DNA from 3 places in the Angustibacter aerolatus genome. Region 3 is predicted to be linked to each of the others. Evidence: riboswitches for the same ligand, from Rfam matches in the RefSeq annotation. Region 3 holds a riboswitch; each other region holds the start of a gene.
The links. A riboswitch is a leader RNA that binds a small molecule or an ion and turns the genes downstream of it on or off. The one in region 3 is predicted to bind S-adenosylmethionine.
Positions count from the first base shown of each region.

Region 1: another riboswitch for S-adenosylmethionine. It lies ahead of ACYVI6_RS17700 (aminotransferase class V-fold PLP-dependent enzyme); the one in region 3 lies ahead of ACYVI6_RS07790 (amino acid ABC transporter permease).
Region 2: another riboswitch for S-adenosylmethionine. It lies ahead of ACYVI6_RS07375 (bifunctional o-acetylhomoserine/o-acetylserine sulfhydrylase); the one in region 3 lies ahead of ACYVI6_RS07790 (amino acid ABC transporter permease).

Region 1 is NZ_BAAHBM010000131.1:396-4,569, reverse strand. Features, by position in the region: gene ACYVI6_RS17705 (ribose-phosphate diphosphokinase) at 1-576, shown strand, start outside; gene ACYVI6_RS17700 (aminotransferase class V-fold PLP-dependent enzyme) at 589-1,992, opposite strand; SAM riboswitch class IV at 2,030-2,141, opposite strand; gene ACYVI6_RS17695 (glycoside hydrolase family 43 protein) at 2,219-3,148, opposite strand; partial or broken gene ACYVI6_RS17690 (family 43 glycosylhydrolase) at 3,348-4,174, shown strand, end outside.
Region 2 is NZ_BAAHBM010000021.1:12,350-16,523, reverse strand. Features, by position in the region: gene metX (homoserine O-acetyltransferase MetX) at 1-382, opposite strand, end outside; gene ACYVI6_RS07375 (bifunctional o-acetylhomoserine/o-acetylserine sulfhydrylase) at 382-1,698, opposite strand; SAM riboswitch class IV at 1,881-1,998, opposite strand; gene ACYVI6_RS07370 (DUF4192 family protein) at 2,055-3,398, opposite strand; gene ACYVI6_RS07365 (YkvA family protein) at 3,508-3,852, opposite strand; gene ACYVI6_RS07360 (EcsC family protein) at 4,060-4,174, opposite strand, start outside.
Region 3 is NZ_BAAHBM010000023.1:9,297-13,470, forward strand. Features, by position in the region: gene ACYVI6_RS07780 (transporter substrate-binding domain-containing protein) at 1-267, opposite strand, end outside; gene ACYVI6_RS07785 (amino acid ABC transporter ATP-binding protein) at 330-1,094, opposite strand; gene ACYVI6_RS07790 (amino acid ABC transporter permease) at 1,148-2,071, opposite strand; SAM riboswitch class IV at 2,480-2,587, opposite strand; gene ACYVI6_RS07795 (FUSC family protein) at 2,704-3,741, shown strand; gene steA (putative cytokinetic ring protein SteA) at 3,738-4,174, opposite strand, start outside.

The DNA of each region.
Region 1 (4,174 bases), on a different contig from region 3:
GCGCTGCACGCCCCGCAGGTGCACGGGTTCTTCTCGGTGCCGGTCGACCACCTGTCGGCGATCGGCGACCTGGCGATGCACTACCGCGGTCGCGACCTGTCGAACACCGTCGTGGTCTCCCCCGACCTCGGCAACGCCAAGGCGGCCACCGCGTTCGCCCGGCTGCTCGACGTGCCGGTCGCCGCCGGCTCGAAGCAGCGGCTGGCCGACGACCGCGTGGTCATCGACATGATCGTCGGCGACGTCGACGGCAAGGACGTCATCGTGCTCGACGACGAGATCGCCACCGGCGGCTCGGTCGTCGAGCTGCTCGAGGCGCTGCGCTCCCGGCACGTGCGCACCGTCTCGCTGGCGTGCACCCACGGCCTGTTCACCGGCCCGGCCATCGAGCGGCTCTCGGCCCGCGACGACGTCACCGAGGTGGTCACCACCAACACCGTGCCGCAGGCCGGGCACTACGGGCTGCCGCACCTCGAGGTCCGCTCGGTCGCGCCGGTCTTCGCCGAGGCGATCAGCCGCATCCACCTCGGCGAGTCGGTGTCGAGCCTGTTCTCCGACGTCCCCACCCACGGCTAGGGCGGGCAGACCCTAGCTCTCGCAGGGACTCGCGCCCGCGGGGCCGGCGCTGTCGCCCGCCCAGGCCGGCAGCGGGCGCGGGTCGGGGCTCGGCGCCCAGCGACCCTCGGTGCGGGCGTAGGTCCACGAGGGGCCGTGCGCGACCAGCTCGGCGACGGCGGCCACCAGCCGGTCGACGTCCTCGGTGCGCGAGCCGACGCCGACGCTGGCCCGCACCGCCCCGGCGTCGAGCCCGAGGTGGGCGAGCAGCGGGTGCGCGCAGAACCGGCCGTCGCGGACGCCGATGCCGTGCTCGGCCGACAGGTACGCGGCGACCAGCCCCGCGTCGACCCCGTCGACCGTGAAGGTGACGACGCCGATCGAGGGGGCGTCGTCGGCGAAGACCCGGTGCACCTCGACGCCGTCGAGCGCGGTCAGCCCGTGCACCAGCCGCTCGCGCAGCGCCGCCTCGTGCACCTCGAGCGCCGCCTCGGGCAGCGCGCCCAGCGCCTCGCAAGCGGCGGCCAGCGCCACCGCGCCGAGCACGTTCGGGGTGCCGCCCTCGTGCCGCGCCGGGGCGCACGCCCACTGCGTCTGCTCGACGTCGACCTGCACGACGGCGCCGCCGCCGGCCAGGTGCGGTGTGCCGCGGTCGAGCCAGTCGCGCCGGCCGACCAGCGCGCCCGCGCCGTACGGCGCGTAGAGCTTGTGGCCGCTGAACGCCACGTAGTCGGCGCCGCTCTCGGTGAGGCTGATCCGGCGGTGCGGGGCGAGCTGGGCGGCGTCGACCACCACGCGGGCGCCGTGCCGGTGCGCGAGCCGCACCAGGCGGTCGACGGGCAGCTCCTCGCCGGTGACGTTCGACGCGCCGGTGACGGCGAGCAGCGCGGCCGGGCGCTCGGCCAGCACCCGCTCGAGCTCGGCGAGCGTGCCCTCCAGCGTCGGCTGCGTGGCGACGGCGCGGTGCGGTCGGGCCTGCCAGGGCAGCAGGTTCGCGTGGTGCTCGAGGTCGAGGAACACCACGTCGCCCCACGTCGGCAGACAGCCCGCGAGCAGGTTCAGCGCATCGGTGGTGTTGCGGGTCAGCACGACGACGTCGCCGGGCCGGGCGCCCACGAAGCCGCCGATCGTGCGGCGGCTCTGCTCGAGCGCCGACGTCGACACCTGCGAGGCCCAGCCGGCACCGCGGTGCACGCTCGCGTAGTACGGCAGCGCGGCGGTGACGCGCGCGGCCACCGACTCGAGGCACTGGGCGCTCGCGGCCTGGTCGAGGTTCACGTGCCGCACGGTCCGACCGTCGACGAGCGGCGCGGCCAGGTCGGCGCCGACCACCGGCAGCAGTGGCCCTGCCCCCGGCCAGTCGGACGCCGGGGCGCCGGGACGGGTAGCAGGACGGGCGACGGTGCGGGGTGTGGTCGGGCGGGCGATGGTCGACATGACGTCTCCACGACGGGTCAGGGACCCACGTGCCGCAGGTCCGCGCTTGCGCCGGCACCTCGCCGACGCCAGGTCCTCACCCGGGGCACCCCGCCGCGGAGGAGGGTTGCCGGCCAGCAAGCCGGGGCTGAACGCTGGCACTCGTGACCTACGTCAGAAGGTATCGGCAGCCCGCGCCGCCGGTCCACCCTTCGAGCCGCATCTTCTCGACCTGCGAGACGCCGGGCTAGCGCTCGAGCGTCGTCGGCCCCGTCGACGGGCCGTCCACGACCGGGCCGTCCGGCGTCCACCGGATCGGGTCGAGGCACATCCGGCGGGCCGTCTGCTCGACGTCCCACGCGTGGTAGACCATCACGTCGAGCCCGTCGGGCGTGGTGACCACGCTGTTGTGGCCGGGCCCGACGACGCCTGGCACGCTGCGCAGCAGCGGCTCCCGCGCGGTCTCGACCCAGGGCCCGTCGGGGCGGTCGGCCACAGCGTGCGCGACGCCGTACGTCGGCTCCTGCCACGACCCGCCGGAGTAGAAGAGGTGGTAGCGGCCGCCGCGGTGCACGACGAACGGCCCCTCCAGCGTGTGCCAGTCGTAGACCTTCCCGTACATCGAGCGCTGCCGCTGGTACAGCTGCCAGTCGCCGGTCGGCTCGAGCACCGCGGTCGTCGGGCCGGCGAGCCGGGTCATGCCGTCGAGCCTGGCGACGGCGAGCATGGTGCCGACCCGCTCGGTGTCGAGCACGTCGCGGGCGAAGAACAGCCACCAGTCGCCGTCGGCGTCGCGGAAGGGGTGCGGGTCGATGGCGAAGCGCTCCCCCTCGGTGAGCACGTGCCCGGTGTCGCGGTACGGGCCGACCGGGTCGTCGGCCACCGCGACCCGCACCTGGTGCCCGACGTCGCCGGTGCCGGCCGAGTAGTACATCCACCAGCGGCCCTCGGCGTGCGCGACCTCGGGCGCCCAGTAGTCGGTACCCAGCCCGGGCACCTGCTCCAGCGCCCCGCCGACGCTGCGCCAGTGCACGAGGTCGTCCGAGCGCAGCACCTCGAAGGCCCGCCCGTCGACCGTGCGCCCGGTGCCGAAGGCGACGTACCCGTCGTCGGTGCGGAGCACGAACGGGTCGGCGAGGTAGCCGTCGTGCACCGGGTTCGCGTAGCTGGTCGGCATGGTCTTGATGCTGCCACCGGCGGCCGCGGGCGCCCACCGAGCGGGCCCCGACAGGAGCGCCGACCGGGTGGTGCCCGGGCGTGCCCGCTTCGTGACCTGTCCGTGACCGAAGTCGGGTGCATGGACGGCGATCGGGTGGGTACGGGCGCAGCGCACGCGGACGACGACGTCCGCGGCACCGGGCGACGAAGGAGCCGCCATGAGGCGCAGCGCACGACCCGCAGCACGCCGGACGGCGCTGGCGGCCCTGCTCGCGACGGGCCTGGCCGTGCCCGCCGCGCAGGCCGCGACGCCCGCCGACCGGACGCAGCCGGCCACCTACCGCAACCCCGTCTCGCAGGGCTTCGCCGACACCTTCGCCGACCCCTCCCTGCTGCGCGGCAAGGACGGCTGGTGGTACGCCGTCGGCACCTCCGACCCGCTGCGCGAGGGCGAGGGCACGCCGCACCAGATCCCGATCGCCCGCTCGCGCGACCTCGTGAGCTGGACGCACGTCGGCGACGCCTTCACCGCGGCCACCCGTCCGGCCTGGGCCACCGCGGACGCCGGCCTCTGGGCGCCCGACCTGCGCTACGTCGACGGCGAGTACCGCATGTACTACGTGGTCACCGACACCACCGTCACCCCCGAGTCGGGTGACAACGCGATCGGCGTCGCGACCGCCCCGACCCCCGCGGGCCCGTGGACCGACAGCGGTGCACCGGTGGTCGCCCCGCGGCACGGCGCCGGCGGCTCGGGCGACTTCCTGTGGACGTTCGACCCGAACGTGGTGACCGACGCCGACGGCACCCAGTGGCTGATGTACGGCTCGTACTACGGCGGGATCTTCGTGGTGCGGCTGAGCGCCGACGGCCGCAGCACCGTCGGCACGGCGACGCGCATCGCGATCGACAACAAGTTCGAGGGCGCCTACGCCGTGCACCGCGGCGGGTACTGGTACCTGTTCGCCTCGACCGCCAACTGCTGCGCCGGCCCGACCACCGGGTACTCGGTGCAGGTCGGGCGCTCGCGCTCGGTGCAGGGGCC
Region 2 (4,174 bases), on a different contig from region 3:
GGAACGGGAAGCGCGAGCCCCAGGCCCGGCCGTCGGGCGCGACGGACGACGGACCCGTGGTGCCCTGGCAGCCACCGAGCACGTTCGGCGCCACCACGAACCAGCGGTCGGTGTCGAGCGCGCGGCCCGGGCCGACGAGCCCGTCCCACCACCCGGGCGTCGGGTGGCCGTCCCCGGCCGGTCCGGCCACGTGGCTGTCACCGGTGAGCGCGTGCAGCACCAGCACGGCGTTGTCGACCGCCGCGTTCAGCGTGCCCCACGTCTCGTAGGCGACCGTGACGTCGGGCAGCGCGCCCCTGGCCTCGAGGGTGATCGTGCCGACCTCGGCGAACCGGCGGTGCCCCACGGGGTCGCCGGGTCGCCAGTGGCCGGTCACGGTCATCAGGAGCCCTTGGCGGCCCGGAAGCCGGCCTCGAGGTCGGCGAGGATGTCGTCGAGGTGCTCCAACCCCACGGCCAGCCGCACCAGGCCGGGGGTGACCCCGCTCGCGGCCTGCTCCTCGGGCGAGAGCTGGCTGTGGGTCGTCGACGCCGGGTGGATCACCAGGCTGCGCACGTCGCCGATGTTCGCGACGTGGCTGTGCAGCTCGAGCGCCTCCACGAAGCGCTGCCCGGCCTCGAGACCGCCGACGATCTCGAAGGCCAGCACCGCGCCCGCACCGCGCGGCGCGTACTTGCGCGCGTTCTCGCGCCACGGGCTGCTCTCGAGGCCGGCGTACGCGACCCGCTCGACCTCGTCGCGACCCTCGAGCCAGGTGGCGACGGCCTCGGCGTTGGCGACGTGCCGCTCGATGCGCAGGCTGAGCGTCTCGATCCCCTGCGAGAGCAGGAAGCTGTTGAACGGCGAGATCGACGGTCCGAGGTCGCGCAGCAGCTGCACGCGCGCCTTGAGGATGTACGAGAGGTTCGCCCCCAGCGGGCTGCCGACGCCGAGGTCGCGGCCGTAGACGAGACCGTGGTAGCTCGGGTCGGGCTGGTTGAACCCCGGGAACCGATCCGGCTCGGCGGTGTAGTCGAAGCGACCGCCGTCGACGATCACGCCGCCGATCGCGCTGCCGTGGCCGCCGAGGTACTTGGTCGCCGAGTGCACCACGACGTCGGCGCCCCACTCGAGCGGGCGGATGAGGTACGGCGTGGCCACCGTGTTGTCGACGATCAACGGCACGCCGGCGTCGTGCGCGACACCGGAGACGCCCTCGATGTCGAGCACGTCCTGCTTGGGGTTCGAGATGGTCTCGGCGAAGAAGGCCTTGGTGTTCGGCCGCACCGCGGCACGCCACGACTCGAGGTCGTCGGGGTCGTCGACGAAGGTGACCTGCACGCCCAGCTTGGGGAACGTGTAGTGCAGCAGGTTGTACGTGCCGCCGTAGAGGCTGGGGCTGGCCACCACGTGGTCACCGGCCTCCGCGACGTTCAGCAGCGCCAGCGTCTCGGCCGACTGACCGCTGGCGACCAGCAGGGCCCCCACGCCGCCCTCGAGGTTCGCCACGCGCTGCTCCACGACGTCGGTCGTGGGGTTCATCAGGCGCGTGTAGATGTTGCCGAACTCCTTGAGCCCGAACAGGTTCGCGGCGTGCTCGGCGTCCTTGAAGACGTAGGACGTCGTCTGGTAGATGGGCAGCGACCGGGCGCCGGTGGCGGCGTCCGGCTGCTGACCGGCGTGGATCTGTCGCGTCTCGAAGGACCAACCGTCGGACATCTCTGCTCCTCGGTGCGTGCTGGTGGGTGCGTGCTCGTGCGTGCTGGTGGGTGCCTGCTCACGCCCCGCGGGGCGCGGCAGCGGGACGCGCCGGTCGTCCGGCCCGTCACCGGGTCCTGCGTCAGCGGTCGCGTCGACAGCTCATCGGGGGACTCCCATCTCTGGGGTCCGTCGGCACGACGGACCCGCGCTTGCCGTCCGTCACCGTGACGGAGCAGCCGGGTCATCACCCGGGGCACCCCACCGCGAGTGGAGGGTTGCCGGCCAGCGAGCCGGGGCTTGACGCTGGCGCTCATGACCTGGGCCGAAGGTACCCCAGACCACCGCCGCGGATCCACGCTCTGGACGCCGCCGTCTCACATGGTGGACCTCACGTCGACCGCCGAGGCCCACCGGGGCACCACGCCCGTCCGCAGCGCCTCGTCGACCAGGACCGCCAGCGGGTACCCGGCGTCCACCTCCAGGGCCCGCTCGCAGGCGACCGCCGCCAGCGGGCCGTCACCACGGGTCCAGTGGTGCACGGCCAGCATGGTGGCGACGGGCGCGGCGAGCGCGTCCGGCGCGAGCGTGCAGAGCCGGGTCAGCAGACCTCCGACGGCGGCGACGCCGTCCGGCGTGCCGACGAGGCGACTCGCCGGCGACTCCTCGCCCGCGCGGTCCACCGGCACCATGCGCCCGCCGAGGCGACGCAGGGCCGCTGCGGCCTCGTCCACCGCGTGGTCGGCGTCCGAGTCGTCGACGTCGTCGAGGTCGTCCACGTCTGCGTCGCCCACCGCGGCGCGCCAGCCGCTCCAGCGGTCGAGCAGGACGTCGCGCACGTCGCGGTCCCCCAGCCCGACGAGCAGCCGCCCGACGTCGGCGAGCTCGGGGGGTTCGGAGCGGTTCGCCTGCCCGACGACCATCTCGTCGAACAGCCGCACGGTCGCAGCCTGCCGCGCTGCAGCCCCGCGGCCGCGACGGGCCGCCCAGTCGTGGAGCGCATCGGCCCGGGCACGGTCGGCGGCCACCTGCACGGCTGCGGCGGTCAGCGGCGACCCGGGCCGCAGCGCGGCGAGGGCGGCCGCCCGGTCGGGAGCCGGTGCGCGGCCCTGCAGCACGAAGTGCAGCACGAGCTCGCTGTGCCGGTGGTCCGACAGGTCGTGGCGGCGGGCGGGGCGCAGGCCGTCGGCTGCGGTGTCGGCCAGTGGGTCCGTCCAGGCGGCGCCGTCGTGGACGTAGAACGTCCAGACCGGCACCGGGTGCAGCGCCGCGACGACCGCGTCGCGCTCGGCGCTGCGTGGCGGTCTGGCTCCCACTGCCCGCGGCCGGTCGTCGTGGACGACGACCACCACCGCGGCGGGGCGTGCTGCGACCACTGCCTCCGTCACCGCCGCCGCCCAGGACCGCACCCGCGTCGTCCCCGTGCCGGTCGGCGGCAGGTCGGCGCGGGCCATCAGCCCGAGCGTCGGCGCCCCGCGCGTGAGCGACAGCAGCACCACGCTGCGTCGGGGCTCGTACCCCAGCAGGTGCGGGAGGGCGGCGACCAGCTCGACCGGGTGGCGCACCGTGGCCGCCGGCACCTCGGCCGCCCGGTCGGCCGCTGTCCGACGCGGGTCCGTGGCCCCGGTCGAGGAGCGCGAATCGGTCGGGTCGGTCGGGTCGGTCGGGTCGGTCGGGTGGGCGGGGTCGGTGGTGGGTCGGTCGTCGCGTCGTCCAGGCATGCGGCGAGCGTCGACGCCGGCCGGTCACGACGCCTGCGTCCGACGACCGCTGTGGACCGTCGCCGGCGTCCACAGGCCGCGCCTGTGGACGGGCGACGGCCGTCCACCGTCAGCGCACGACCTGCCCGGGCACGACGTCGGGTCGGCCAGCCTCGGACGCGTGCCGCTCCCCACGTCGACGCCAGCGCCCGAACCGGCGGCGTCCGCTCTCGTCCTCGCCCGCGCGCTCCCACCGCAGGAAGGCGTCGGTCTCGCCCAGCAGGCGGGCAGCCAACCAGCTGAGCACGAACGCGTCGTCCCCGAGCCCCAGCAGGCCCAGCGGCACCTCGGGCACGAGGTCGATCGGCGACAGCACGTAGCCGGCGGCGAGCGCCAGCCCGATCAGCCGCGTGCCGGTCGTGCCGGTGTACTCGCCGCTGTGCACGGCGCGCACCAGCCGGGGCACGGCACGCACGCGATCGGGCAGACCGGGCTCACCGGGGCGCAGCGATCCCCGCAGCAGCCGCCACAGGGTCGACCAGGCCGTGCCGGACGTCTGTCGCGATCGTGCAGCCATCGTCACCCTCCGTCGGTCGGTCGCGCGGTCGGCGGCCTCGTCGTGTCAGACGGCGAACCCGACCGGTCGGTTCCCGCACGTCGTGGCGCGTCGCGGCGCCGTGGTTCAGGACCCGGCCACGAGTCGCAGGGGGAACTCGCGTCGGGCGTGGTCGGTGATCTGCTTCAGGAGGTAGCCGTCCACCCCGGCACCCACGACCCCGCCGACGAACGGCACGCCC
Region 3 (4,174 bases):
CCCCTTGTCCCGCACCGCAGCGGGCAGCTCGGCGCGGATGCTGTCGTCGCGGGTGACGGTCAGCTTCGTCTCCTGCGCCGAGCCGTTCGAGAGGGCTCCCACGGTGACGACGGACTGCGTGGCGTCCGACGCGTTCGCTGCCGGCTCGGCGTCCACGTCACCGGAGGCGTCGCCGCAGGCGGCCAGCACCCCGGCGATCACGAGCCCTGCGGCGAACAGGCCGGACGCTCGCGCGCGTCGGCGGGTGCGGGGGTGCTGCTGGGGCACGGTGCTCCTCGGGGTGTGCGGCTCGGCGGGGCGAGCCGGGGTGCGGGTGGGTCGCTGCGCGGTCACAGGACCCTGCTCAGGAACTCGCGGGTGCGAGGGTGCGTGGGGTGGTCGAGCACCTCGGCCGGGGTGCCCTGCTCGAGCACCCGGCCCTCATCGAGGAAGACGACCAGGTCGGCGACCTCGCGGGCGAAGCCGACCTCGTGGGTGACGACGATCATCGTGGTGCCGGTCGAGGCGAGGTCCTGCACGACGGCGAGCACCTCGCCGACCAGCTCCGGGTCGAGCGCGGACGTCGGCTCGTCGAAGAGCAGGACGCCGGGGCGCATGGCCAGCGCCCGGGCGATCGCCACGCGCTGCTGCTGCCCGCCGGACAGCTGCCGCGGGTACGCGGCCGCCTTCTCGGCCAGGCCGACGCGCTCGAGCAGCGCGCGCGCCTGCTCCTCGGCCTCGCGGCGGCTCGCCCGGCCGGTGGCGACCGGCGCCGACGCGACGTTGTCGAGCACGGTCAGGTTCGGGAACAGGTTGAACCCCTGGAACACGAAGCCGACCTTCGCGCGCTGCCGCAGGATCGTGCGCTCCGGCAGCGCCTTCAGCCGATCACCGTGCCGCCGCACGCCGATCAGCTCGCCGTTGACGCTGACGTGCCCGACGTCGAGCGGCTCGAGGTGGTTGATCGCCCGCAGCAGCGTGGACTTGCCCGAGCCCGACGGGCCGAGCACGACGGCGACCTGCCCCGGCTGCACGGTCAGGTGCACGCCGTCCAGCACCTTGTGCGCGCCGTACCACTTGTGCGCGTCGTGCACCTCGACGCCGGCCGCCTGCACCGGCTCGAGCGCGAGCGACGGGCTCGCGACCGCCTGCAGCGCCTCGATCCTCGTCACCACGACGCCCCCGTCCGGCGCGCACGCAGCGCGGCGGCGCCGAACCGCAGGCGCTGCAACGGTGTCGGAGGCAGCGTGCGCACCGCGCCGCGGGCGTAGGCGCGCTCCACGTGGTACTGGACGGTCGAGACGATGCTGGTGAGCACCACGTACCAGACGGTCGCGACGAGCAGCAGCGGCACGATGTCGCCGGGGTAGGTGCTGCCCATCGTCTCGACGGTGCCGAACAGGTCGAGCAGCGACACGTAGTAGACCAGCGACGTGCCCTTCACCAGGCCGATGAGCAGGTTCACGTAGCTCGGCACGATCGAGCGGAGTGCCTGCGGCAGCATGATCCTGCGGAACTGGTACCGCCTGGGCAGCCCCAGCGCGGACGCCGCCTCGTGCTGCCCCTGGTCGACCGAGAGGATGCCGGCACGGACGATCTCACCGGCGAAGGCCGCCTCGTTCAGGCTGATGCCGACCACCGCGATCGCCAGGTCGGTGGCCAGCCGCGACTCGGAGAACTCGAAGAACGCCGGGCCGAAGGGCACGCCGACGCTCAGCGTCTGGTAGAGGGCGCTGAAGTTGTAGAGGAACAACAGCAGCACGATGAGCGGGATCGACCGGAACAGCCAGGTGTAGGCCCAGCTCACGGCCTGCAGCACCGGGTTGCGCGACAGCCGCATGAGCGCCAGCACCACGCCACCGAGCAGCCCCAGCACCGCGCTCAGCGCGGCGACCTTCAGCGTGACGAGCAGGCCCTCGAGCACCACCGGCCGCAGGAACCAGTACCCGAAGCGGTCCCACTGGAAGAACGGGTTCACCACCAACCCGTGCACGACCTGGGCCACCACCACGAGCACCACGGCGGTGGCGATCCAGCGGCCGGGGCGGCGCAGCGGCACGACGCGCTGCGCCCTGCGCGGGACGGCGTGCAGCGGGGTGGGTGCCGTCTGGGACGACGCGGACGACGGCGGGGACGGCGGGGACGGCGGGGACGGCGGGCGGGCGGGCGGTGTCGCCGTCCGCACGTCGGTGTGGTCTGACACGGGCTCTCCGGTGGACGAAGGCACGACGCGGCGCGGCGGCGACACGGGACACGTGTCGTCGCACGCCGGTCGGCGGGCGAGGTGGGGCGCGGCTCGTCAGGGACGGCGCGCGCAGGTACCCGGCCGGGCGACGGCGCGCGGCGGGTCAGGAGGGCTGGCGGTGGTGCGGGCGGTCAGGCGTGACAGAGCGCGCTGCACGTGCGCGCGAGATCGACGTGACGTCGCGCGCTCAGCGCGAGCGCATCGAGGACAACCCAGCGGGTCGACACCTGTGAACCACCTGTTCCCCCCGGAGGGGCTTCGCGCTTACCGGACGATCCCGGTCTGGTCGTCACCTGGAGCACCCCACCGCGGAGCGAGGGTTGCTGGTCAGCAAGCCAGGGCCTGTTGCTGACGCTCTTGACCGTGCGACGCCGACGGTACGCACTCGAACGGCGTCGTGTCAATGTCGATCGACCGACTCGACTTTGCGGGCGCGGCCGGGCGCGACGTCCGGAGCCCGGTCTGGTCGGATGGACGCCGTGAGCGGTGCACCGGACGGCGCGTGGCAGCGGGCGGCGCGCCAGTTCGTGCACGTGCGGCCCGCGCCCGGGGCGCACCGGGCCGCGCTGCGGGCCGGCGTCAGCGTCGGCGTGCCGCTGCTGCTGGTCGTCGCCCTCGGGCGGCCGCACCTGTCGGCGTACGCCGCGTTCGGGGCGTTCACCTCGCTGTACGGCCGCAACCACGTCGGGCTGCCCCGCGTCACCATGCAGCTCAGCGCGGCCGCGGCGCTGCTTGCCTCGCTCGTGGCCGGCGTCCTGGTGGGTGCGACGGGGTCGCACTGGCTCGCCGTCGGCGTGGCGACCGTGCTGGTGCTGGCGGGCAGCGCGCTCGCCTCGGCGCAGGACTGGCACCCGCCCGGACCGCTGTTCCTGGTGTTCGCGTTCGGCGCGACGAGCTCGGTGCCGCACGCGACGTCCGACGTGGGGGTCGCCGCGCTGGTCGCGACCGCCAGCGCCGCCTTCGCGCTGGTGGTGGGCAACGCGGGTGCGGTGCTGCGGCGCGACCTGGCGGCCTTCCGGCGGGCCGGGCCGCGCGAGCGGCCGCGCCAGGTGGCCTGGGGCGACGTGCTGCTCTACGGCACCGCCGTGCTGCTCGCCGGTGCGGCGGCGACGCTCACCGGCCTCGGGCACCCGTACTGGGCGAGCGTCGCCGCGGTGGCGCCGCTCATGGGGCTCGGGGCCACGAACCGGCTGGTGCGGGCGGCGCACCGCGTGGTCGGCACGCTGCTCGGGCTGCTCACGAGCGCCCTGCTGCTCGCACCGCACCCGAGCCCCGTCGCCGCCGTGCTCGTCGTGGCGGTGCTGCAGGTGGCGGCCGAGCTGCTCATCGGGCGCAACTACGGCCTGGCGCTGCTCGTGATCACCCCCATGGCGCTGCTGCTGGGCCAGGTGGCGGTGCAGCGCCCGGTCGGCGAGCTGCTGCTCGAACGAGGCGTGCAGACGGTGCTCGGCGCCGTGGTCGCAGCCGTGGTGGTGCTGGTGGCCCGGCGGGTGCGGCCGGCCGGGGGACGCGGCTAGAAGAGGCCGCGCACCCACGACACGAGGTCGTCCAGCCGGGCGCCGAACAGCCCGAGCACCGCCTGACCGGACGGCGTGGCGTAGAGCGCGACGAAGAGCGCGAGCAGGCCGCACACGATGAGCGCCGCGACCTGCCACGACGAGACGCGCGTGCGGTAGAGCCGGCTGACGCCCTTCGCGTCGACGAGCTTGCCGCCGATGCGCAGCCGGGTCAGGAAGGTGCTGGCCATGCCGGCCCGGCCCTTGTCGAGGAACTCCACGAGCGTCGCGTGCGTGCCGACGGCCACGATGAGCTCGGCGCCCTTGTCGTCGGCCAGCAGCATCGCGACGTCCTCGCTGGTGCCGGTGGCTGGGAACACGACCGGCTCGATGCCGAGCCGCCGCACCCGCTCCAGGCCCGGCGCCCGGCCGTCGCGGTAGGCGTGCACCACGA